Linked DNA regions of Bosea sp. 685. The protein of the gene in region 3 interacts with the protein of the main gene of each other region in a pairwise test. Links are inferred from orthologs where the notes say so. Each region holds a gene or a part of one and is shown on either strand. Other genes may lie near its edges.

Region 1 (7,685 bases), 3.7 Mb from region 3 along the record:
GCGCGCGTGACGCCGCGCTCCCTAAGGTACCCGCCCAGGCCCGTCGGCGTCTTGCGGTCGGCCTCGACGAAGCCCGAATAGCTGTCGATCTCCGGCCGGTAGCCTTTCCGGACGATGGCCTGGGCGCGAGGCAGATCGAGATCGAGCCTGAATTCGGCACCCTTGCTGCCCTGAATGCAATGGTCCGGCCACAGCACCTGCGGGCCATAAGGCATCTGGATCAGTTCGAACGGCTTCTTGCCGGGATGGCTCGAGGCGAAGGAGGAGTGACCGGCGGGATGCCAATCCTGCGTCAGGACGATGGTCTCGAAACGCTTGCCCAGCGCATTGATCACCGCAACGACCTCATCGCCCTTGGTCACGGCGAGATTGCCGCCCGGGCAGAAATCATTCTGCACATCGACCACGATGAGCGCGGTGCGGGCGTCGATCATCGGCTTCTCCTGTGCTTGCAGCGGCCCGGCCGCAATAGCGACGCCCAGCACCGTCGCGCCGGCGATCAGGCTGCGACGATCCACGGCGATAGAATTCAGCATGGAAACGTTCCCCATCCTTGTCCAATCCCGCATGTCAGGCCGGAGCGCTTGCAGCGGCGCGGCGCGCCGTCATTCATCCCTCAGTCGTACGCCTCATGCGTGTCACGCCCTTACGGGCAGCAAACATGCGCCCATAGACGTCGCCCGCCAGATCGGGCCGGTAGCAGCGCTGTTCGAGCAGGGGATCCCAGGAGTGCTCATGGGTGTCGATCAGGTCGAAATCCGCTTTCAGGCGGGCCTCCAGCTGGATCCGGTTCTTGCGATTCTGGTACTCCAGCAACACCAGCGAAGTCTTTGACAGGTCGATATGATCCAGCACATCGCCCTCGCCGCCCTCGATATCGATTTTCACGATGTCCGGTGATGGCAGGCTGGCGGGATCCACGACGGCGACCTCGTAGCGCTCGACCATGGCGCCCGCCACGAAGGTATCGCCGGCATAGGATGCCAACCCGGATTCGCCGTCCCCGGCGAAGCGGCTCAGGAAGCTTGCGGTCTTCTGTCCGCCCGGAAACAGAGCCGCGTTGACGATGACGATGTCGCGGCGCTGATGCGTATTGCGTTTCAGAAACGCGAAGGTACCGGGATGCGGTTCGTAGGAGGTCACCAGGCTGCCCGGCCAGCGCGCCGTCGCCCAGAGCGCAAAAGAACCGACATTCGCACCGATATCGAGGATATCGAGGCCGACGCCGTCATAGCCCGCCTCGTACTCGCCCTCCAGCACGTCCTTGATGGCCCAATGCATCGCTTCGGGCACCGCAAGGCTCATCGGAATGCGCGCGATATACTGATTCACGACAGGCCCCCCGGCACTCGGGTCCGTTCCAATCCTCTGGTGAGAAACGGCGTCGCACCCGGATGAAAACGCTTTCCCGCTGCATTTGAAAGCATTGCTCTCAGCTCAGCACAAGACCGGTATCACGCCGGCCGGCCGAGCAGGCGAAAACCCGCGTGACCTCAAGCGGCTTTCGCGCCTCTTCAGCGCAACTCGACGCTGACCACGCCGGGCGCGGCGCGCACCGCATTGGCGATCTGCTGGTTGACCGGATAGCGCCCCGGCAATTCGATCTCGACCTCCTGCGCGCCGTCGTTCAGGATCATCACCAGCGCGATCTTGCCCTCGGCCCTGATGCCGTCGCTGCGCGGACGGACGCGCTCGGCGATCGAGGCCAGCGCCTTGTCGTCGCGCAGATAGACCAGCAGATCCTGCTTCTGACGCGCGGCGAGATCGTCCAGCACCTCGACATCCTCAATGCGGGGTCGAACCTCTTCGCCGTCGAGCACGGCCGAAAGGCGCAGGACCAGCGCCCTGCCCGGCTCCAGCAGGTCCCGGTAGCGCTGCAGCCCCTCCGAGAACAGAATCGCCTCGAACTGGCCGCTCGGATCGGAGAGGTTGACGATGCCCATCTTCGAGCCGGATTTCGTCCGCCGCTCCGATTTGTCGATCACGGAAACGGCGACCTTGGCCACCGAAGTGCCGTTGGCGCGCACGGTCTGGGCGAAATCGGCATAGCGCTGCACGCGCAGGCGCTTGAGCACATGCTCGTAATCGTCGAGCGGATGGCCGGAGAGGAAGAAGCCGACCGCGTCATGCTCGCGCCTGAGCCGTTCGGCCGGTGACCAGGGCTCGACGGGCGGAATGCGGAAAGCCTCCTGGACCGTGCCGCCGCCGAAGAAATCGGATTGTCCCGCCGCCGCCTCGTCGCGCGTGCGGTTGGAAAGTGCCAGCATGCCGTCGATCGCCGCCATGGCCCGGGCGCGTTCCGGCTCCAGCGCATCCAGCGCGCCGGCCGCAATCAACGCCTCGATGGTGCGGCGGTTGACCAGTTTGGTATCGATCCGCCGGGCGAAGTCAGCGAGATCCTTGAAATCGCCGCCGGCGCGGCGCGCGACGACGACGGATTCGACCGCAAGCCGCCCGACGCCCTTGATCGCGCCGAGCGCATAGTGGATCGAGCCATCGGCGACATCGAACTCGACGCCGGAACGGTTGATCGCGGGCGGCAGAACCTTGATCTCGAGGCGCTCGGCGTCGCGGCGGAATTCGTTGAGCTTGTCGGTGTTGCCCATATCGAGCGTCATCGAGGCCGCAAGGAATTCGACCGGATAATTCGCCTTGAGGTAGGCGGTCTGGAAGGCCACCACGGCATAAGCGGCAGCATGGCTCTTGTTGAAGCCGTAATCGGCGAATTTCGCCAGAAGATCGAAGATCTCGGAAGCAATATCCTTGGTCATGCCGCCCTCGACGGCGCCGCGCACGAAACGGTCACGCTGGGCGTCCATCTCGGCCTTGATCTTCTTGCCCATGGCGCGGCGCAGCAGATCTGCCTCACCGAGCGAATAGCCCGAGAGCGCCTGGGCCACCTGCATCACCTGCTCCTGGTAGACGATGATGCCGTGCGTTTCGGCGAGGATCGGCTCCATCTTGGGGTGCAGATAGGTCGGGCTTTCCTGACCGAGCTTGCGGCGGCAATAGCTCGGGATGTTATCCATCGGGCCCGGCCGGTAGAGCGCCACCAGCGCGATCAGATCCTCGATCCGGTCGGCTTTCATGTCGACGAGCGCACGACGCATGCCGGCGCTTTCCACCTGGAACACGCCGACCACCTCGCCGCGCGCCAGCATCTCGTAGCTCTTGGGGTCGTCGAAAGGCAGGCTCGCGAGGTCGACCGCGATGCCGCGCTGGGCGATGAGCTTCACCGCCGTCTCCAGGGTGGTCAGCGTCTTGAGGCCGAGGAAGTCGAACTTCACCAGCCCGGCCTGCTCGACCCATTTCATGTTGAACTGGGTGACGCGCATGCCGGTGCGCGGATCGACCGAGAGCGCGACGAGCTGTTCGAGCGGGCGGTCGCCGATGACGACGCCGGCCGCATGGGTCGAGGCATGGCGGTGCAGGCCTTCGAGCTTCTGGCCGATCTCGAGCAGGCGCGCGACGATCGGCTCCTCTGCAGCCGCCTCCTGCAGCTTGGGCTCGCCGGCAATCGCATCGACCAGCGAAATCGGCTTCGCCGGATTCTGCGGCACGAGCTTGGTCAGCTTGTCGACCTGGCCATAGGGCATTTCCAGAACGCGGCCGACGTCGCGCAGCACGCCGCGCGCCAGCAGCGTACCGAAAGTGATGATCTGGGCGACGCGTTCCTCGCCATAATGGCGTTTGACGTAGTCGATCACCTCTTCTCGGCGGTTCTGGCAGAAGTCGATGTCGAAGTCCGGCATCGAGACGCGGTCTGGATTGAGAAATCGCTCGAACAGCAGGCCGAAGCGCAGCGGATCGACGTCGGTGATGGTCAGCGCATAGGCGACGAGCGAGCCTGCGCCCGAACCACGGCCGGGCCCGACCGGAATGCCCTGGTCCTTGGCCCATTTGATGAAGTCGGCAACGATCAGAAAGTAGCCCGGGAACTTCATTCGGGTGATGATGGAGAGCTCGAAATCGAGCCGCTTCTCATAGTCCTCGACGCTATAGCCGGAAGCCGGGCCGTGCTTGGCGAGCCGCGCGGCAAGGCCGGCGCGCGCCTGTGCTTCCAGCTCCTCCGCCTCGTCGCTCCCTTCCGCGCCGAAGCGTGGCAGGATTGGCTTGCGCAGGCCGACGCGCCAGGAGCAGCGCATCGCGATCTCCACCGTCGCGCTCAAGGCCTCCGGCAGGTCGGCGAAGCGCCGCTTCATCTCGGCGCGACTGGCGAACTGATGCAGCGGCGTGACGCGGCGCCGCTCGCCATCGGAAACCAGGCGCCCGGCGGCGACCGCCAGCAGCGCGTCATGGGCGTCGTAATCGCCAGGCTTTGCGAAGAAAGGCTCGTTGGTGGCGACGATCGGCAGGTCGGCATCATAGGCGAGCCGCAGCAGATGCGCCTCGACCGCGCCCTGCCCCTCGCGCTCATGGCGCTGGATCTCGACATAGAGCCGGTCGCCGAAAATGGCGGCGAGTTGGTCGAGCCGCGTTTTCGCCTGCGGCGCCTGCCCGGCCCGCAGCGCCATGTCGAGCGGACCGCCATAACCGCCCGTCAGGGCGATCAGCCCGTCATGATGCGCCGCCAGGCGCTCCAGCGACGAGATCGGCTGCCCCGAGCCGCCGGCCGCCAGGCAGGCCTCGGAGACGAGCTTCATCAGGTTGCCGTAGCCGCCTTCCGTCATGGCGAGCAGGACAATGTGCGGTATGTCCTGCTGCACGGGCTTGCGGCCGCCCTCGGCTTCATCCGCGAACTCAACCGAGAGCTGCACGCCCACGATCGGCTGCAAGCCGGAGCCCGCCAGCTTCTCCGAGAATTCGAGCGCGCCGAACAGGTTGTTGGTGTCGGTCAGCGCCAGGGCAGGCTGCCCGTCCCCGGCAGCCATCTTGGCGATGGTCGAGACGGTCATCGCGCCTTCGAGCAGCGAATAGCTCGAATGGACATGAAGATGGACGAAGCCGACCTCCGACAGAATACGCGCCTCGCCGGATTCTCGACTCATTCCACCCTCGCCTGCCGCCTGCCTGTGCGCGACTCGCAGCGTCGCGCCAGGGTCATATGAAGCGGTTGCGTGGCAGGCGTCGAGGCGGCGGCATGCCACGCTGTGGATAGACATGCCGCGCTGTGGATAGGTCAGACGCGCGGCCCCGCCATCAACGCCGCCCAGATCCAGATCATGCCGAGGAACAGGCCAAGCGACAGGATTTCGGCCAAGCCAACGACCAGTTTGCGCGCAGCGATCATGTCCATCTCCTATGTTCTTTCTATGTCCAATTTAATTCATGATTTGTTCTCGTCAATGCCTATAGGTCAGTTCCGTTCTGCACATATGAATGGCAGTTAACAAAACATTAAACGAGCGCCGACGGGTCGTCAGAGAGGTGCGACGCCCCCTTCCGGGACGTGCGCCGCCGATCGATCCGGCTGCTATAGTCACGTGAGGCTTCACATGGCTCCGTCAGCTATTCAGCTATGACGCGGGAGATCATGCGCTTTGGCCGCCTCAGGAGTGTCCCATGAAGGCAAGCAAGGTCATTCTTCGCAAATGGACAGGCCGCATCCGAACGGAGGAGCAAGACGAGTACGGCGCCTATGTCGCCCGCACCGGGGCAAGCGACTACGCAGGAACATCCGGAAATCTAGGATTTCAAATTCTGATACGCCCGCTGGGCGACGGAACGAGCGAGATTATGACGCTCAGCTGGTGGGAATCCATGGACGCCATCCGGAACTTCGCCGGAAAGGAGCCTGATCTCGCCCGCTACTATCCCGAGGATGAGCGATTCCTTTTGGATCGTCCCAGTCACGTCGAACATCACCAGGTGATCGCAAGCCGCGTTGCGCTCTCGATCGCGCCCGACTGACTTGCCGTCAGAGCGGCACGACCAGCCCGTCGCGGATGGTGACCTGGCGATCCATGCGCCGGGCCAGGTCGAGATTATGGGTCGAAGTCACGGAAGGACAAACCACGGTATCGCAAAAACAAGCAGACCGAGTGCGACATTCAGGCCCCATAAAATCGGCGGCCAAGTCGTCTCGCGCATCTTTGCCCGAATGCCATTCTTAGCACTGTCGCGGTCAGCCAATCGCCCGTAGGTGGATTGGTAATGAGCTTCGATGACTGACCATGTCGAGGCGCCGATCTCCTGGGCGCATCGTCGAAATGCCAGAAGCAGAGTGTATAGCGTAGCCCAAACGACTGCGATCCAAACGATGGCTCTGAACAAGACATCCGCGGTCGCCACGCGTAAACGCCCTATTCACTACAGCGGCACGACCAGCCCGTCGCGGATCGTGACCTGCCGGTCCATGCGCCGGGCGAGATCGAGATTATGGGTCGCGATCAGCGCCGCCAGCCCCGAGGCGCGCGCCAGGGCCACGAGCGTGCTGAAGACATGCAGCGAGGTATGCGGGTCGAGATTGCCGGTCGGCTCGTCGGCCAGCAGCAGGCGCGGCGTATTGGCCATGGCGCGCCCGATCGCGACGCGCTGCTGTTCGCCGCCGGAGAGTTCGCCAGGCAGATGGTCGAGGCGCGCGCCCAGGCCGAGGAAGGTCAGGAGTTCGGCGGCCCGCTCCTCCGCCAATTGCTTCGGCAGTCCGCGGATGCGCTGCGGCAGGACGACATTCTCCAGCGCGCTGAATTCCGGCAGCAGATGATGGAACTGGTAGACGAAGCCGATCTCGGTGCGCCGCAGCCGGGTGCGGCCCTTGTCGTCGAGCTTGGCGGTCGCCATGCCGCCAACGAAGACCTCGCCGGCATCCGGCTTTTCGAGCAGGCCCGCGACATGGAGCAAGGTCGACTTGCCCGTGCCGCTCGGCGCGACGAGCGCGACGAGCTCGCCCGGCCACAGCGCGAAATCCGCCTTACGCAGGATTTCGAGCGGAGCGTCGGTCTGGGGATAGAAGCGCTCGACCTGGGAGAGGAAGAGCGCAGGTGTTTCGCGTTGCATGATGCGACCAGTTCCCGCCTTCAACCCATCCTGAGCGCTTGGACGGGGTCGAGACGCGCCGCCTTCCAAGCCGGATAGAGCGTCGCCAGCAGCGACAGGACAAGCGCCATTACCACCACGCTCGTGACCTCGCTCCAGTCGATGACGGAGGGAATGTCGCTGAGGAAACGCACGGTCGGATCCCAGAGATTGGCGCCGGTGAGCCAGTTCAGCGCCGCAGTGATCGACTTGATATTCCTGGCGAAGACGATCCCGAGCCCGAGACCGGCCAACGTCCCGAAGACGCCGATCGCCGCGCCCGTGATCAGGAAGACGCGCAGGACCGTGCCGCGCGTCGCCCCCATCGTCCGCATGATCGCGATGTCGGATGTCTTGTCCTTCACCAGCATGATCAAGCCCGAGACGATGTTGAGCGCCGCAACGAGCACGATCAGGGCCAGGATGATGAACATGACGTTGCGCTCGACTTCGAGCGCGCTGAAGAAGGTCCGGTTGCGCTGGCGCCAGTCGGACAGCACCAGCGGTCGCGGCGCATCGGCCTCGATGGCGTCGCGCACGGCCTGGGTCTTGTCGGGATTGTCGACGAAGATCTCGATAACGTTCACGTCGCCGTCGCGGTTGAAATAAGCCTGCGCCTCCGTCAGCGGCATGAAGACGAAGGAACTGTCGAACTCGGTCATCCCGATTTCGAACACCGCCTGCACCGGATAGGCCTTGATGCGCGGCGCGGTGCCAAAGGGCGTGGAGGC
Region 2 (6,603 bases), 1.1 Mb from region 3 along the record:
TCGGGACTTGCGCAGTCGGGACTTGCGCAGTCGGGACCTGACCGCTCGACGCGGAGGCCGGCCCGCTCAATTGACTGCGTTGCTCCGGCGTGACGAAGCCACGATTGACCAGCACCGTGAAGCCCGCATCGCTGCGCAGCGGCGTCATGAGCCAGTAGCCGCCGCCGCGTTCCGTCACCGCCTGCACGAAGGTTTGGCGATCCTGCTGGAAAAGCCCGCTCACCCGTACACGCCTGTATTCGTCGTCGGCGACCGCCGCCCAGCCCGCCGGGCCGGGAGCGGGCGCCGGCGCAGCATGGATGCGGCTCTCGACGCGGGCGATCAGCGCCTGCTTCCAGCCAAGGCGCTGAACCTGCCAGAGACCGAGCGCCAGGAAGCCCAGAATGCCGATGAGGGCGAGAGCACCGAGAAGGACGAGCAGGCCCATCGCGCGCGGCCCGCGGCCCCGCCCGCTCGCCGCCCCCTCGCCATCGTCACGCGCGTGCTTGTCCAGCGTGGCAGGCACTGCCTGCCGCCGGGCCGGGCGCGTCACGGCATCTGGCTCATGTCGTGGCCGGGCATCATGTTGGTGTTGAGGTGGTACATCACCCAGAGCGAACCGGTGAGCGCGATGACCACGAGGATGATCGTGAAGATCAGGGCCAGCATCGTCCAGCCGCCTTCCGAGCGGCCGTTCATGTGCAGGAAGAAGACCATATGCACGACGATCTGGACCACGGCGAAGGCCATGATGACGACCGCCGTCGCCTGCTTGTTGTCCAGGACGTTGTTCATGACCAGCCAGAACGGGATCGCGGTCAGCACGACCGAGAGCAGGAAGCCGGTCAGGTAGCCGCGAAACGAACCATGCGCCTGGGCGTGATCGCCATGACCGCCGTGATCACCATGCGCTTCGGAGCTCATCGCAGCATTCCCGTGAGATAGACGAAGGTGAAGACGCCGATCCAGACGACATCAAGGAAGTGCCAGAACATGCTCAGGCACATCAGGCGGCGGCGGTTGGCCGCGATCAGCCCGTGCTTGGCGACCTGCACCATCAGCGTCACCAGCCAGATCGTGCCGAAGGTCACGTGCAGGCCGTGGGTGCCGACGAGGGTGAAGAACGCCGACAGAAAGGCGCTGCGCTGCGGCGTCGCGCCGATCTCGATCAGATGGTGGAACTCGTAGAGCTCGATGCTGAGGAAGGCGAGGCCGAACAGGCCGGTGACCGCCAGCCAGATCTGGGTGGCGGCGACGCGGCCCTTCTCCATGGTCAGCATGGCGAAGCCATAGGTGATCGATGAAAGCAGCAGCATCGTCGTGTTCAGCGCGACCAGCGGCAGCTCGAACAGGTCCTTGGGCGAGGGCCCTGCGGCATAGTTCGCGCCGAGCACCCCATAGATCGCAAACAGCACCGCGAAGATGAGGCAGTCGCTCATCAGATAGATCCAGAAGCCGAGCGCGGTGCTCGAGCCTTCGGGATGGTCGTGCTCGTCCTTCAGGTAGAAGATGGTTTCGGCGGTGACAGTCTCGGCGTCGTGCCGCGCGGCGATATCGGCTGTCGTCATGGCTCAGGCTCCCGCGCCGGTCAGGAGGCGGGAACGTTCCGCTTCCGTACGCACCACCTCCTCGACAGGAATGTGGAAATCGCGGTGGTAGTTGAAGGTGTGGGCGATCGTCACGACGAGCAGCGCCACGAAGCCGAGCGCGGCAAGCCACCACATGTACCAGATCATGCCGAAGGCGACGGCCATGCTCAGGCCGGCGAGGATGATCCCGGTCGGCGTGTTGCTCGGCATATGGATCGACTTGTAGCCGTCGAGCGGGCGCTGATAGCCGCGGCGCTTCATGTCCGCCCAGGCATCGTTGTCATGGATGACCGGCGTGAAAGCGAAATTATAGGCCGGCGGCGGCGAAGAGGTCGCCCATTCCAGCGTCCTGCCGTCCCAGGGGTCGCCGGTCGTTTCGCGCAGCTTGTCGCGCCTGAGGATGCTGACGCCGATCTGCACGAGGAAGGAGACGATGCCGAGCAGGATCAGGAAGGCGCCGAAGCCCGCGATGATGAACCAGATCTGCAGGGACGGGTCGTCGAAGACGCGCATCCGGCGCGTCACCCCCATCAGGCCCAGGATGTAGAGCGGCATGAAGGCGAACCAGAAGCCCACCACCCAGAACCAGAAGGAGAGCTTGCCCCAGAACGGATCGAGCTTGAAGCCGAAGGCCTTGGGCCACCAGTAGACGATGCCGGCGAAGAGCCCGAACAACACGCCGCCGATAATGACGTTATGGAAATGGGCGACCAGGAACAGGCTGTTATGCAGCACGAAGTCGGCCGGCGGCACCGCCAGCAGCACGCCCGTCATGCCGCCGACCGTAAAGGTCAGCATGAAGGCGAGCGTCCACATCATCGGCAGTTCGAAGCGGATGCGGCCGCGATACATCGTGAACAGCCAGTTGAAGATCTTGGCCCCCGTCGGGATCGAGATGATCATCGTCGTGATCCCGAAGAAGGAATTCACGCTCGCCCCGGAGCCCATCGTGAAGAAATGGTGCAGCCAGACCAGATAGGACAGGATGGTGATGACGACGGTGGCGTAGACCATCGAGGTGTAGCCGAAGAGGCGCTTGCCCGAGAAGGTCGAGGTCACCTCCGAGAAGATGCCGAAGGCCGGCAGGATCAGGATGTAGACCTCCGGATGGCCCCAGATCCAGATCAGGTTCACATACATCATCGGACTGCCGCCGAAGTCGTTCGTGAAGAAGTTGGTGCCGACATAGCGATCGAGCGAGAGCAGCGCGAGAACCGCCGTCAGCACCGGGAAGGCAGCGACGATCAGGACGTTGGTGCATAGCGACGTCCAGGTGAAGACGGGCATCTTCATCATCGTCATGCCCGGGGCCCGCATCTTCACGATGGTGCAGACGAGGTTGATGCCCGACAGCAGCGTGCCGATGCCGGCGACCTGCAGCGCCCATATGTAATAATCAACCCCGACATCGGGGCTGTAGCCGATGCCCGAGAGCGGCGGATAGGCGAGCCAGCCGGTGCGCGCGAATTCGCCGACGAAGAGCGACATCATGACGAGGACGGCGCCGGCCGTCGTCATCCAGAAGCTGAAATTGTTCAGGAAAGGGAAGGAGACGTCGCGCGCACCGATCTGCAACGGCACGACGAAGTTCATCAGCCCGGTGACCATCGGCATCGCCACGAAGAAGATCATGATCACGCCATGGGCGGTGAAGACCTGATCATAGTGATGCGCGGTGAGGTAGCCTTCCGAGCCGTTGAAGGCCATGGCCTGCTGCAGGCGCATCATGATCGCGTCGGCGAAGCCGCGCAGGAGCATGACGAGGCCGAGCACCATGTACATGATGCCGATCTTCTTATGGTCCACGCTGGTGAACCATTCGCGCCAGAGATAGCCCCAGACACGGAAATAGGTCAGCGCGCCGACAACGACGATGCCGCCCAGCACCACCGCGGCGAAGGTCACGAGCAGGATCGGCTCGTGCAACGGGAACGACTCCAGCGTCAACCGGCCGAAGATCATCTTGAGGAGAGCGGAAACGTCAGGCACCGGACTATCTCGCTTCAGGAATTGGATGGGCGGCCCGGGCCGGAAAACAGCAGCGAGTCCAGGCGACGGAGCGAGAGATTGGGCAGGGGCAGGCCAGCGCCGCGGATCGCGCTCGCTTTGGGCGGAGCCGATGTCGCCGGCGCCCGGGCTTGCATCGCCTCGGCCTCCTCGGTGGTGCAGACGCTGAGCACATAGCTCGGATCGGCACCGAAGACCGCGCCCCGGCGGGCATATTTGTCATAGGAGAGCGGCAGCGTATTGGCGATGCCGGCCAGGCCGAGCCCGCCCCTGGCGTCGACGGCCGCCATCTCGTTCATGCACATCTTGCCGGGCTCGACGCACATGTTGAGGATGGCGTTGAAGAGCTTCGGATCGACATTCGCATAACGGCGCACCGGATCGTTCTCGCTCGGCCGCTCCAGCTGCAGATAACTGGCGCGATCGAGCGCCCCGCCGGCCGCCTTCGCCTGCGCGATCCAGCTGTCGAAATCGGCATTAGTCAGCCCGTGAAAGCCGAAGCGCATGCCGGAGAAGCCGGCGCCGCTATAATTCGCCGAGAAGCCCTGATAGCGCCCGGGTCGGTTGATCACCCCATGCAATCGCGTCTGCATGCCGGCCATCGCATAGATCTGGCCGGCGAGCGCGGGAATGTAGAAGGAGTTCATCACCGAGGAGGAGGTGATGCGGAAGCTGATCGGCCGGTCGACCGGGGCTGCGAGCTCGTTGACGGTCGCGATCCCGTATTCCGGGTAGATGAACAGCCATTTCCAGTCGAGCGCGACGACGTTCACCTCAAGCGGCTTGGCCGCCTGCGGGACGGGACGGCCTGCCGCGATGCGCCCGATCTGCCTGTATGGATCGAGCAGATGGGTGCCCATCCAGGTCAGTGCGCCCAGGCAGATGATGATCAGCAACGGTGCCGACCAGATCACCAGCTCGAGCCCGGTCGAGTGATCCCAGTCGGGCTCGTAGCGCGCCTCCTTGTTGGAGTGCCGATAGCGCCAGGCGAAGAACACCGTGAGCGCCATCACCGGTATGATGATCAGCAGCATCAGGATGGTCGAGATGACGACGAGGTCGCGCTGCTGCGCAGCCACATCCCCCGCCGGAGCGAGCACGACGAAATTGCAGCCGCCCAATAGCGCGAGCAGCGGCAGTACGGCGATGATCCGGAAACGGCTCACGGCACCAACCTGTCAGCATTGATCTGTCAGGATGAGCGCTAACGGCTGAGCGTCAAGCGGAACATTGGACAATTTGCCCAATCCTCGCCTAGCCTGTCATCAGTCAGAAGAGCATGAGTGAAAAGCGGACTGCCGTCAGGCTACGGGTCGGCGGATCGCCAAACGATGCGAGCTCGGGCGCACATGTCAACGACACCAACGACAGCGGAACGCGACGCCAGGATCGTCAACGCGCGCCACGGTGAGATCAACCCGGGCGAGATCGCGATCGGCGTCGTCATCGGCCGGACCTCCGAGTTCTTCGATTTCTTCGTCTACGCGATCGCATCGGTGATCGTGTTCCCCAAGCTTGTCTTCCCCTATTTGGATCCGCTGACCGGCACGCTGTATTCCTTCGCCATCTTCGCCCTGGCGTTCGTGGCGCGCCCGTTCGGCACCGTCATCTTCATGGCGGTCGACCGTGCCTATGGCAAAAGCGCCAAGCTGACGATCGCGCTGTTCATGCTCGGCACCTCGACCGTGGCCATCGCCTTCCTGCCGGGCTACGAGCAAATTGGCGCGGCCTCGATCTGGCTTCTGGCGCTCGCGCGCATCGGCCAGGGCATCGCGCTCGGCGGCACCTGGGATGGGCTCGCCTCGCTGCTCGCCCTCAATGCCCCCGACAAATATCGCGGCTGGTATGCGATGATCCCGCAGCTCGGCGCGCCGCTCGGGCTCATCGTGGCGAGCGTGCTGTTTGCCTTTTTCGTCGGCAATCTCTCGGCCGAGGATTTCTTCAGCTGGGGCTGGCGCTACCCGTTCTTCGTCGCCTTCGCGATCAATGTCGTGGCCCTCTTCGCCCGGCTGCGCATGGTTGCCACGCCGGACTATCAAAAATTGTTCGAGAACCGCGACCTCCACCCCGCACGCATTCGCGACACGCTGCGCAGCCAGGGCGGCAGCGTCCTGATCGGCGCCTTCGCGCCACTGGCGAGCTTCGCCATGTTCCACATGGTCACGGTCTTCCCGCTGTCCTGGGTCTTCCTGTTCACGCAGGAGGGGCCGGCGCGCTTCCTGCTCATCGAAGCCGTCGGCGCCGTCTTCGGCATCGCGGCAATCGTCGCCTCGGGCCTGATCGCGGACCGGATCGGGCGGCGTTCCCTGCTCGGCGGCTGTGCGGTGGCGATCGCTGTCTTCAGCGGGTTCGCGCCGCAATTGCTCGATGGCGGCGTGGTCGGCGAGACGGTCTTCATGATCGTCGGCTTCGTGCTGCTGGGCCTGTCCTTCGGCCAGTCCTCGGGCTCCGTCGCCTCAAGCTTCTCCCCGGGCTTTCGCTATACCGGCTCGGCGCTGACCTCCGATCTCGCCTGGCTCTTCGGTGCGGGCTTCGCCCCGCTCGCGGCGCTCTTGCTGTCGACCCAGTTCGGTCTGATTTCCGCGGGCGCCTATCTGCTCTCGGGCGCAGCCTGCACCTTGGTCGCGCTGCGCCTCAACCAGAGATGGGAAAGGCGCAAGCCCGAGGTTTCTCAAGACTGACCAGGCCATCAACCCAGTAGAACCGGCCGTATTCACTTACGAATTTCCGATTGCTGCCCCAAACCCGTCCCTATATTCGCCTGGATTTGGCCGCACTTCATTCAATCCCGGTTCATGGCGCTGCTCCGACACTGCAGCGCTCTGACTTGTCCTTGCCGGGAGGGCGCAATGCCTGGACTCCATCTCCTTCGTCTGGTGGTCGTCGCGCTCTGCGTCGCCGTAGGTTTCAGTCCAGGCCAGGCCCAACAGCTCGAAAAACGGATCGCGCTGGTCATCGGCAACGGCGCCTATCAGGCGAGCCCGCTGGCGACACCCGCCAATGATGCCGGCCTGATCGCACAGACCTT
Region 3 (6,514 bases):
GCCCGCTCGGCGCGGACGCCTTGTCCAGGCTCGGCAGGTTCGCCACGCCCGGTATTGGGCTCGCCCTTGCGGATGGCGATTTATGGATCGATTTCGGCGGCACACCGAGCGAGACGAAGCTGCTCTCGCATCTGACGACCAAAAAGCTAGGCATCGGCACGCTGCGCAATGCCAACACCGTCAATGCGCTTGCGGCGATGCTGGACTGATGCCCTGGCCAGCTGGAGCGTTTTCCGGAAATTGCTCTCGTTCGGCGCGATAGGAACCTTTGGCGGTGCTGGAGCTGCTCGATCTTTCCGCCCTCGGTCTGATGGCGGGCGCGGCCTTCGTTGCCGCGACGCTGCTGCCGGCGCAGTCGGAGATTGTCTTCGTCGGGCTGCTGGCGGCCAAGACCGTCGATCCGCTGGCGCTGTTCCTGGTCGCGAGCGCAGCCAACACCGCGGGCTCGGTCGTCAACTGGTGGCTCGGCCGCTTGATCGCCCATGGCGGCGTCGAGCGCCTGCCGGCAAGGTTGCGGCCTGATCCGGAGAAATTTGCCAAAGCGCAGCGCGGGTTCGAGCGCTTCGGCTGGCCGTCCCTGCTCTTCGCCTGGCTGCCGGTCCTGGGCGATCCGCTGACATTCGTGGCGGGCACGCTGAACTATCCGCTTGGGCGTTTCATCGGGCTCGTGCTCCTCGGCAAGGCCGCGCGCTATGGCGCGCTCTGGGCCGGCTGGATGACGCTGGCCTGAGGGTTTGCTCGATCGCGTCGCATTCGGACGGTTCCGTCCGATTGCGAAAAACGTGATCGATTCCAAGAGTTGAGAGCATTGCTCTTGCGAAAAGCCGGTGCCCCCTTTTCCGCGTAATGCTCTAGAGTTTGCGAAAGCCTCCGGCTCGGGCTACCAGCAAGCGCCCTTTTTCAGGAGATAAGAGCATGAGCATTCAGCGCATCGGCGTCGGCCCCCGTATGTCCAAGGCCGTCGTTCACGGCGGCACCGTCTATCTCGCCGGTCAGGTTGCCGACAAGGCAGCCGGCAAGAGCGTCGCCGAGCAGACCGCGGATATCCTCGGCATCATCGATTCGCTGCTGGCCGAGGCCGGGACCGACAAGACGAAGCTGCTGATGGTCAACATCTGGCTTGCCGACATGGCGACCTTCGCCGAGATGAACGGCGTCTGGGACACGTGGATCGTTGCCGGCGCGACACCGGGCCGCGCCACGGTCGAGGCGAAGCTCGCCGCGCCGCAGTTCACGGTCGAGATCGCGGTCATCGCGGCGAAGTAAGGCGCTAGAGCATTGCGCGAAAAAGTGGGTACCGGTTTTTCGCAAGAGCAATGCTCTAGACTTTTAGGATCGATCACGTTTTTCGCCTTCGGACGGAACCGTCGCGAAGGCGACGTGATCGAGCGCCAAGCCGGGACGGGAGGCAGCCATCAGTCAGTCCGAGGAGCTTGCGCCGCTCCTGGCGCGCGTCGCCGGGCGTCACGGCCTGCCTATGGTGGTGCTGCCGGCCATGGTCGCCGATTGGCTGCGTCGTCCCGGCTCCGCGCCTCCCAGGGAGGCGCTGCTGGAACGCCGGGCGGTGGATTTCCTCGCTTTGGCCAGCCGGCTTGGCGCGCCGCTCGGCGACAAGGAAACTCATCGCCTGCGCAGCGAGGCGGCGTCTGCGCTTGCAGACGGACGCTTCGCCGACGCAGATAAGGCGCTTGCCCAAGCTGAACTCCATTCGATCGGAGGCGCGAGCGATCTCTCGACGCTGCCGGTCGCACAGCGGCTCCGGATCGGCGAGAATCGTGCCGACCGGGCGGGAATCAGCTTCCTGCGAACGACGCCGGAGGCCTATCGCGAGGCCGCTGGCCGTTATGGCGAGGCTTCCGCCCTGATCGGCCTCGCCGATATCGACCGCAGCCGCGCTGTCGCGCTCGCCCAGGCGCAGGCGCTGGCGCGGCTCAGCGAGGATTTCGGCGGGCGCGACGGCTATGATGCCGCCGTGACCGTGCTGCACCGCTTGCTCGAAGGGCTCGACAGCCTGGAGGACACGGTTGCTTTCGCCGGCGCTCAGGACGCGCTGGCCGCCACACTTGAAGCTCTCGCCGAGATTGCCGGCAAAGAGGATCTCCGCGTCGAGGCGCTCGCGCGCTGCCGGACGGGGGTGGAGCATCTCCATCGCGACGAAGCGCCGCTCCTCTGGCACGCGCTGACGGTCCGCTTCGGCCGGCTCGCCGTCACGCTCGGCGAAGCGCGCGAGGACGATGCCCTGCTGGAGGAGGCGGTCACGGCGCTCGCCACGGTCCTCGCCGTCTGGGATCGCAATCGCGACGAAGCGCGCTGGCTTGAGGCCGAGCACATGATCTCGCGCGCCCGCGCCGCACTCGGCGGGCGCCGCAGCGATCTCGCTCTGCTCGAGCGCGCCTTCAACGGTTTTAATCGGGTCGCCAAGGCGGTTGATCGCGCCCGGGAGCCGTTGCGCTGGGCCGAACTGCAGGACCAGATGGGCGGTGTGCTTGTCGCCATGGGCGAGCGCTACCGCGAGCCGGTCGTATTCGAGGAGGCAATCGCGGTCTTCGCTGCCGCGCTGGAGGAGCGTCGGCGCGAGAGCGTGCCACTGCTCTGGGCGACGAGTTCAGCCAATCAGGCGCTGCCGATGATGCGGCTTGCGGAACGACGCAAGGACCCAGCTCTCGCCAGGCAGGCCTTGACGCAGATCGCTGTCGCCATCGAGGCCCTGCGCTCGGCCGGCTTTGCCGCCAATGCCAAACATCTCGAGGCGCGCCTGATCAAGGCCGGCGCGCTGGTCGAGTCGCTGCACAAGGCTTAGATCAGGCCGCTTTTCGCCAATCGGCCAGCCGCTCCAGCGCGGCGTCCAGCGTCGAATCATGCTTGGCGAAGCAGAAGCGCACCACGGTCTTGACCGCGCCTTCCGCATAGAAGGCGCTGACCGGAATCGCCGCGACACCGTTTTCCATGACCAGGCGCTGGCAGAAGGCGACATCGTCGCTCTCCCCCAGCGCGCCGATGTCGACATTCAGGAAATAGGTGCCGACGCTGGGCAGGACGTTGAAGCCAAGCCCCGTCAGGCCGGCGGCGAAACGGTCGCGCGAGCGTTGGAAATCGGCGCGCATGCCCTCGAAATAGGAATCATCCTTGCCGAGTCCGTAGGCGACTGCGGCCTGCAGGTTCGGCGGCGTGGTGAAGGTGATGTATTGATGCGCCTTGGCCAGCACCCGCATCAGGTTCGGCGCCGCCATCACCATCCCGACCTTCCAGCCGGTCAGCGAGAAGATCTTGCCGGCCGAGGAGATCTTCACCGTGCGCTCGCGCATGCCTGGCCGCGACAGCATCGGCTTGTGCCTGTGGCCGTCGAAGACGACATGCTCCCAGACCTCGTCGCAGATCGCGACCGCATCGAACCGGACGCAGAAAGCGGCGAGCAGATCGAGATCGGCCTCGCTGAAGATCGTCGCGGTCGGGTTCAGCGGGTTGTTGAACAGCACGACGCGGGTCTTCGGCGAGAACGCCCTGGCGAGCGCCTCCTCGCTCAGCCCGAAGGCCGGCGGCGTCAGCGTCACGAATTTCGGAATGCCGCCGGCGCGGCGCACCAGCGGCACATAGGCGTCGTACATCGGCTCGAACAGCACGACTTCGTCGCCCGGCGTGATCAGAGCCATCAGCGCGCCGGCGATCGCCTCGGTTGCGCCCGAGGTCACCATCACCTCGGCGTCGGGGTCGAGATCGAGCCCCTGCCAGCGCTTGAAATGGGTTGCGGCGGATTGGCGCAGCTCGGGCAGGCCCATCATCGGCGGATACTGGTTCCAGCCGTTGATGACGGCGTCGGCCGCCTTGCGCCGGACATCCTCAGGGCCCGGGTCATCGGGAAAGCCCTGGCCGAGATTGACGGCGCCGGTCTCGCGCGCAAGCCGCGACATCACCTCGAAAACGCTGGTCTGCAGGGCGGAGAAGATCGGGTTCATCGTCATCGGGCCGGCTCAAGCGAGGGTGTTCTGGGCGAAAACAGGCAGGGCCTCTACCATGCCACGGGCCCCAGCGCATCCCGGATGGTCAAGCGAGAGTTCGTCAGAATTGGCCTGCCGGAATATGGAATGATGAATGTTGACATTCGTCAGCGATCAATGCTTATCTGTTCAAGCCGGTTCACGACGGGCGCCCGCGGCGGCTTCGCCCCTTTGACGTTGCGGGATATTGGCGTGAACCGGTGACCCTCCCTTTCACATCGCGTCTTTAGAGCCTGGCCGGGCGGCTGCACGCAGCTTTCGGCGACGGTGCGGGTATGAGGCCGAAAACCGGCTCCCCCTTTGCGCGGGCATGCTCTAATCACAGCGCATGAGCTTAGCGCGCACCCCCGCAATCATGATCCTGGGCACCGGCTCCAATGTCGGGAAATCCCTGATCGTCGCGGGGCTTTGCCGCCTCTTCACCGATCGCGGGCTGAAGGTCGCGCCATTCAAGCCGCAGAACATGTCCAACAATGCGGCGGCGACGCCGGGCGGCGAGATCGGCCGCGCCCAGGCCTTGCAGGCCCGCGCCGCCCGCATGGCGCCCCATGTCGACATGAATCCGGTGCTGCTCAAGCCCGAAAGCGAGACCGGCAGCCAGATCGTGCTGCAGGGTCGTGTCGCGGGCCATCTGGCATCTGGCGATTATGCCAGGCGCGGCGACTTTCTGCCTCAAGTGCTGGAGAGCTTCGAGCGATTATGCGCCGGGGCTGACCTCATCATCGTCGAAGGCGCGGGCTCGCCGGCCGAGACCAATCTGCGCGCGCGCGACATCGCCAATCTCGGCTTCGCCCGCGCGGCCAATGTGCCTGCGATCCTGATCGGCGATATCGATCGCGGCGGCGTCATCGCCAGCCTCATTGGCACGCATGCGGTGCTGGAGGAGGCCGATCGCGCCATGCTCCGGGCCTTTGCCATCAACCGTTTCCGTGGCGACGCCAGCCTGTTTGGCGCCGGCGTCGAGACGATCCGGGCCGCGACCGGCTGGCCCTGCCTGGGCGTCGTGCCCTGGTTCGCGGAAGCCGCGAGGCTGCCGGCGGAAGACGGGCTCGATCTGCGCTCGGGCGCGCGCAAGCCCGGGGCCGGCCTGAAGATCGCGGTTCCGGTGATGCCGGGCATCGCCAATTTCGACGATCTCGATCCGCTGAAGTCCGAGCCCGGTGTCGATCTCGTCCTGGTCCGGCGCGGCGAAGCACTGCCGGGCGACGCGGATCTGATCATCCTGCCCGGCTCCAAGACGACACTGCGCGATCTCGCCGTCCTGCGGGCCGAGGGCTGGGACATCGATATCCTGGCGCATCGGCGGCGTGGCGGGCGCGTTCTGGGCCTGTGCGGCGGCTATCAGATGCTGGGCCGCGTCGTGCGCGATCCGCTGGGCCTGGAGGGGCCGGCCGGCGAGGCTGCGGGCTTGAGCCTGCTCGATGTCGAAACGGTGCTTGATCGCGAAAAGACCGTGCGCGAGGTCGATATCGCCCATGCGGCGAGCGGGGCCGCCGGCCGCGCCTATGAGATCCATCTCGGCTATACGCAGGGCGCCGACACCATAAGGGCGCCGTTTCGCGTCGGTACCCGTATTGAGGGTGCAGCGAGCCCGGATGGCCGCGTCGTCGGCACCTATCTGCATGGCGTCTTCTCGGCCGATCCGGTCCGCACGGCCTGGCTTGCGGCGATTGGCGGCGTTGCCTCTGAATTCTCCTACGAGGCCGATGTCGAGGCCACGCTCGACCGGCTTGCCGCCCATCTCGCGGCCCATCTCGATGTCGAGGCGCTTTTGGCGCTGGCGCGGCAGAGGGCCGGCTTCGCCTGAAACCGGTTGCGATCGCCCGCTGTCCGGCTTGGGCGCGATCGGCAGCAAGAATGTGCAATCGCCGTCATGCCAAAATCGGCTAAAGTCTTTGTCTGTCATGAGGTTGACGAATGATGAAATTCGTCATACCAATAAATTCCGAAGACTGCCTGCCAATCAGCACATCGGACAACCGCGTTGAGCCATCCTGAACGCGATACGAGGCAAACCATCGTCGACACGGCCGAGCGTTTCTTTCGCGACATCGGCTACCAGAAGACGACGGTCGCCGACATCGCCAAATCGCTGCGCATGAGCCCGGCCAACGTCTATCGCTTTTTCGACTCGAAGAAGTCGATCAACGAGGCGGTTCTGGCTCGCTACAAGGGCGAGCACGAGGCGGCGCTGGCTGAGATCGCGGCCGAGGACCGGCCCGTGGCCGATCGCTTGCGCGACATGCTGCAGACCTCCTACCGCATCAACCAGGCCCGCTATGCCGACCAGCAGCGCATGCATGAGATGGTCTGCGCGGCGATGGAGGAGAGTTGGGACGCGATCCTGGGCCATATCGCCCGGTTCGACGCCTTGATGTGCAAAGTCGTCACGGAGGGCGTCGCAAGCGGAGCGTTCCGGAAGGTCGATCCCGGTGAGGCCACCCGCTGCATCCGCACGGCGATGATCCGCTTTCATCACCCGCTGCTGATGTCGCAATGCTCGCGCATGCCGGGGCCCA

Evidence for each region.
Region 1: the proteins of RMR04_RS30425 (region 3) and dnaE interact in binary tests that used the Escherichia coli proteins (3 or more experiments, as listed by UniProt). The link is inferred for Bosea sp. 685 from one-to-one orthologs.
Region 2: the proteins of RMR04_RS30425 (region 3) and cyoB interact in binary tests that used the Escherichia coli proteins (3 or more experiments, as listed by UniProt). The link is inferred for Bosea sp. 685 from one-to-one orthologs.

The regions. Positions count from the first base shown.
Region 1 is NZ_CP134779.1:2,594,684-2,602,368, reverse strand. What follows is about bases 1,315-5,376. They hold dnaE (DNA polymerase III subunit alpha), read right to left. Parts: upstream 4,989-5,376; coding sequence 1,515-4,988; downstream 1,315-1,514. Other genes in these bases: RMR04_RS13750 (FkbM family methyltransferase), read right to left, coding at 1,315-1,332. Outside these bases: pncA (bifunctional nicotinamidase/pyrazinamidase), read right to left, coding at 1-536; more of RMR04_RS13750, read right to left, coding at 610-1,314; RMR04_RS13740 (hypothetical protein), read left to right, coding at 5,503-5,850; RMR04_RS13735 (ABC transporter ATP-binding protein), read right to left, coding at 6,250-6,936; RMR04_RS13730 (lipoprotein-releasing ABC transporter permease subunit), read right to left, coding at 6,957-7,685. UniProt on the Escherichia coli protein: DNA polymerase III is a complex, multichain enzyme responsible for most of the replicative synthesis in bacteria. This DNA polymerase also exhibits 3' to 5' exonuclease activity. The alpha chain is the DNA polymerase catalytic subunit.
Region 2 is NZ_CP134779.1:5,135,727-5,142,329, forward strand. What follows is about bases 1,041-4,020. They hold cyoB (cytochrome o ubiquinol oxidase subunit I), read right to left. Parts: upstream 3,531-4,020; coding sequence 1,551-3,530; downstream 1,041-1,550. Other genes in these bases: cyoC (cytochrome o ubiquinol oxidase subunit III), read right to left, coding at 1,041-1,547; cyoA (ubiquinol oxidase subunit II), read right to left, coding at 3,572-4,020. Outside these bases: RMR04_RS25180 (SURF1 family protein), read right to left, coding at 1-427; cyoD (cytochrome o ubiquinol oxidase subunit IV), read right to left, coding at 529-903; more of cyoC, read right to left, coding at 900-1,040; more of cyoA, read right to left, coding at 4,021-4,741; RMR04_RS25205 (MFS transporter), read left to right, coding at 4,925-6,256; RMR04_RS25210 (caspase family protein), read left to right, coding at 6,425-6,603. UniProt on the Escherichia coli protein: Cytochrome bo(3) ubiquinol oxidase is the terminal enzyme in the aerobic respiratory chain of E.coli that predominates when cells are grown at high aeration.
Region 3 is NZ_CP134779.1:6,256,970-6,263,483, reverse strand. What follows is about bases 1,878-4,768. They hold RMR04_RS30425 (aminotransferase), read right to left. Parts: upstream 3,954-4,768; coding sequence 2,802-3,953; downstream 1,878-2,801. Other genes in these bases: RMR04_RS30420 (cobyric acid synthase), read left to right, coding at 4,324-4,768; RMR04_RS30430 (hypothetical protein), read left to right, coding at 1,878-2,800. In the rest of the region: RMR04_RS30445 (DUF1697 domain-containing protein), read left to right, coding at 1-209; RMR04_RS30440 (YqaA family protein), read left to right, coding at 275-730; RMR04_RS30435 (RidA family protein), read left to right, coding at 916-1,266; more of RMR04_RS30430, read left to right, coding at 1,496-1,877; more of RMR04_RS30420, read left to right, coding at 4,769-5,802; RMR04_RS30415 (TetR/AcrR family transcriptional regulator), read left to right, coding at 5,980-6,514. UniProt on the Escherichia coli protein: Shows aminotransferase activity with methionine and histidine as substrates, and to a lesser extent also with phenylalanine.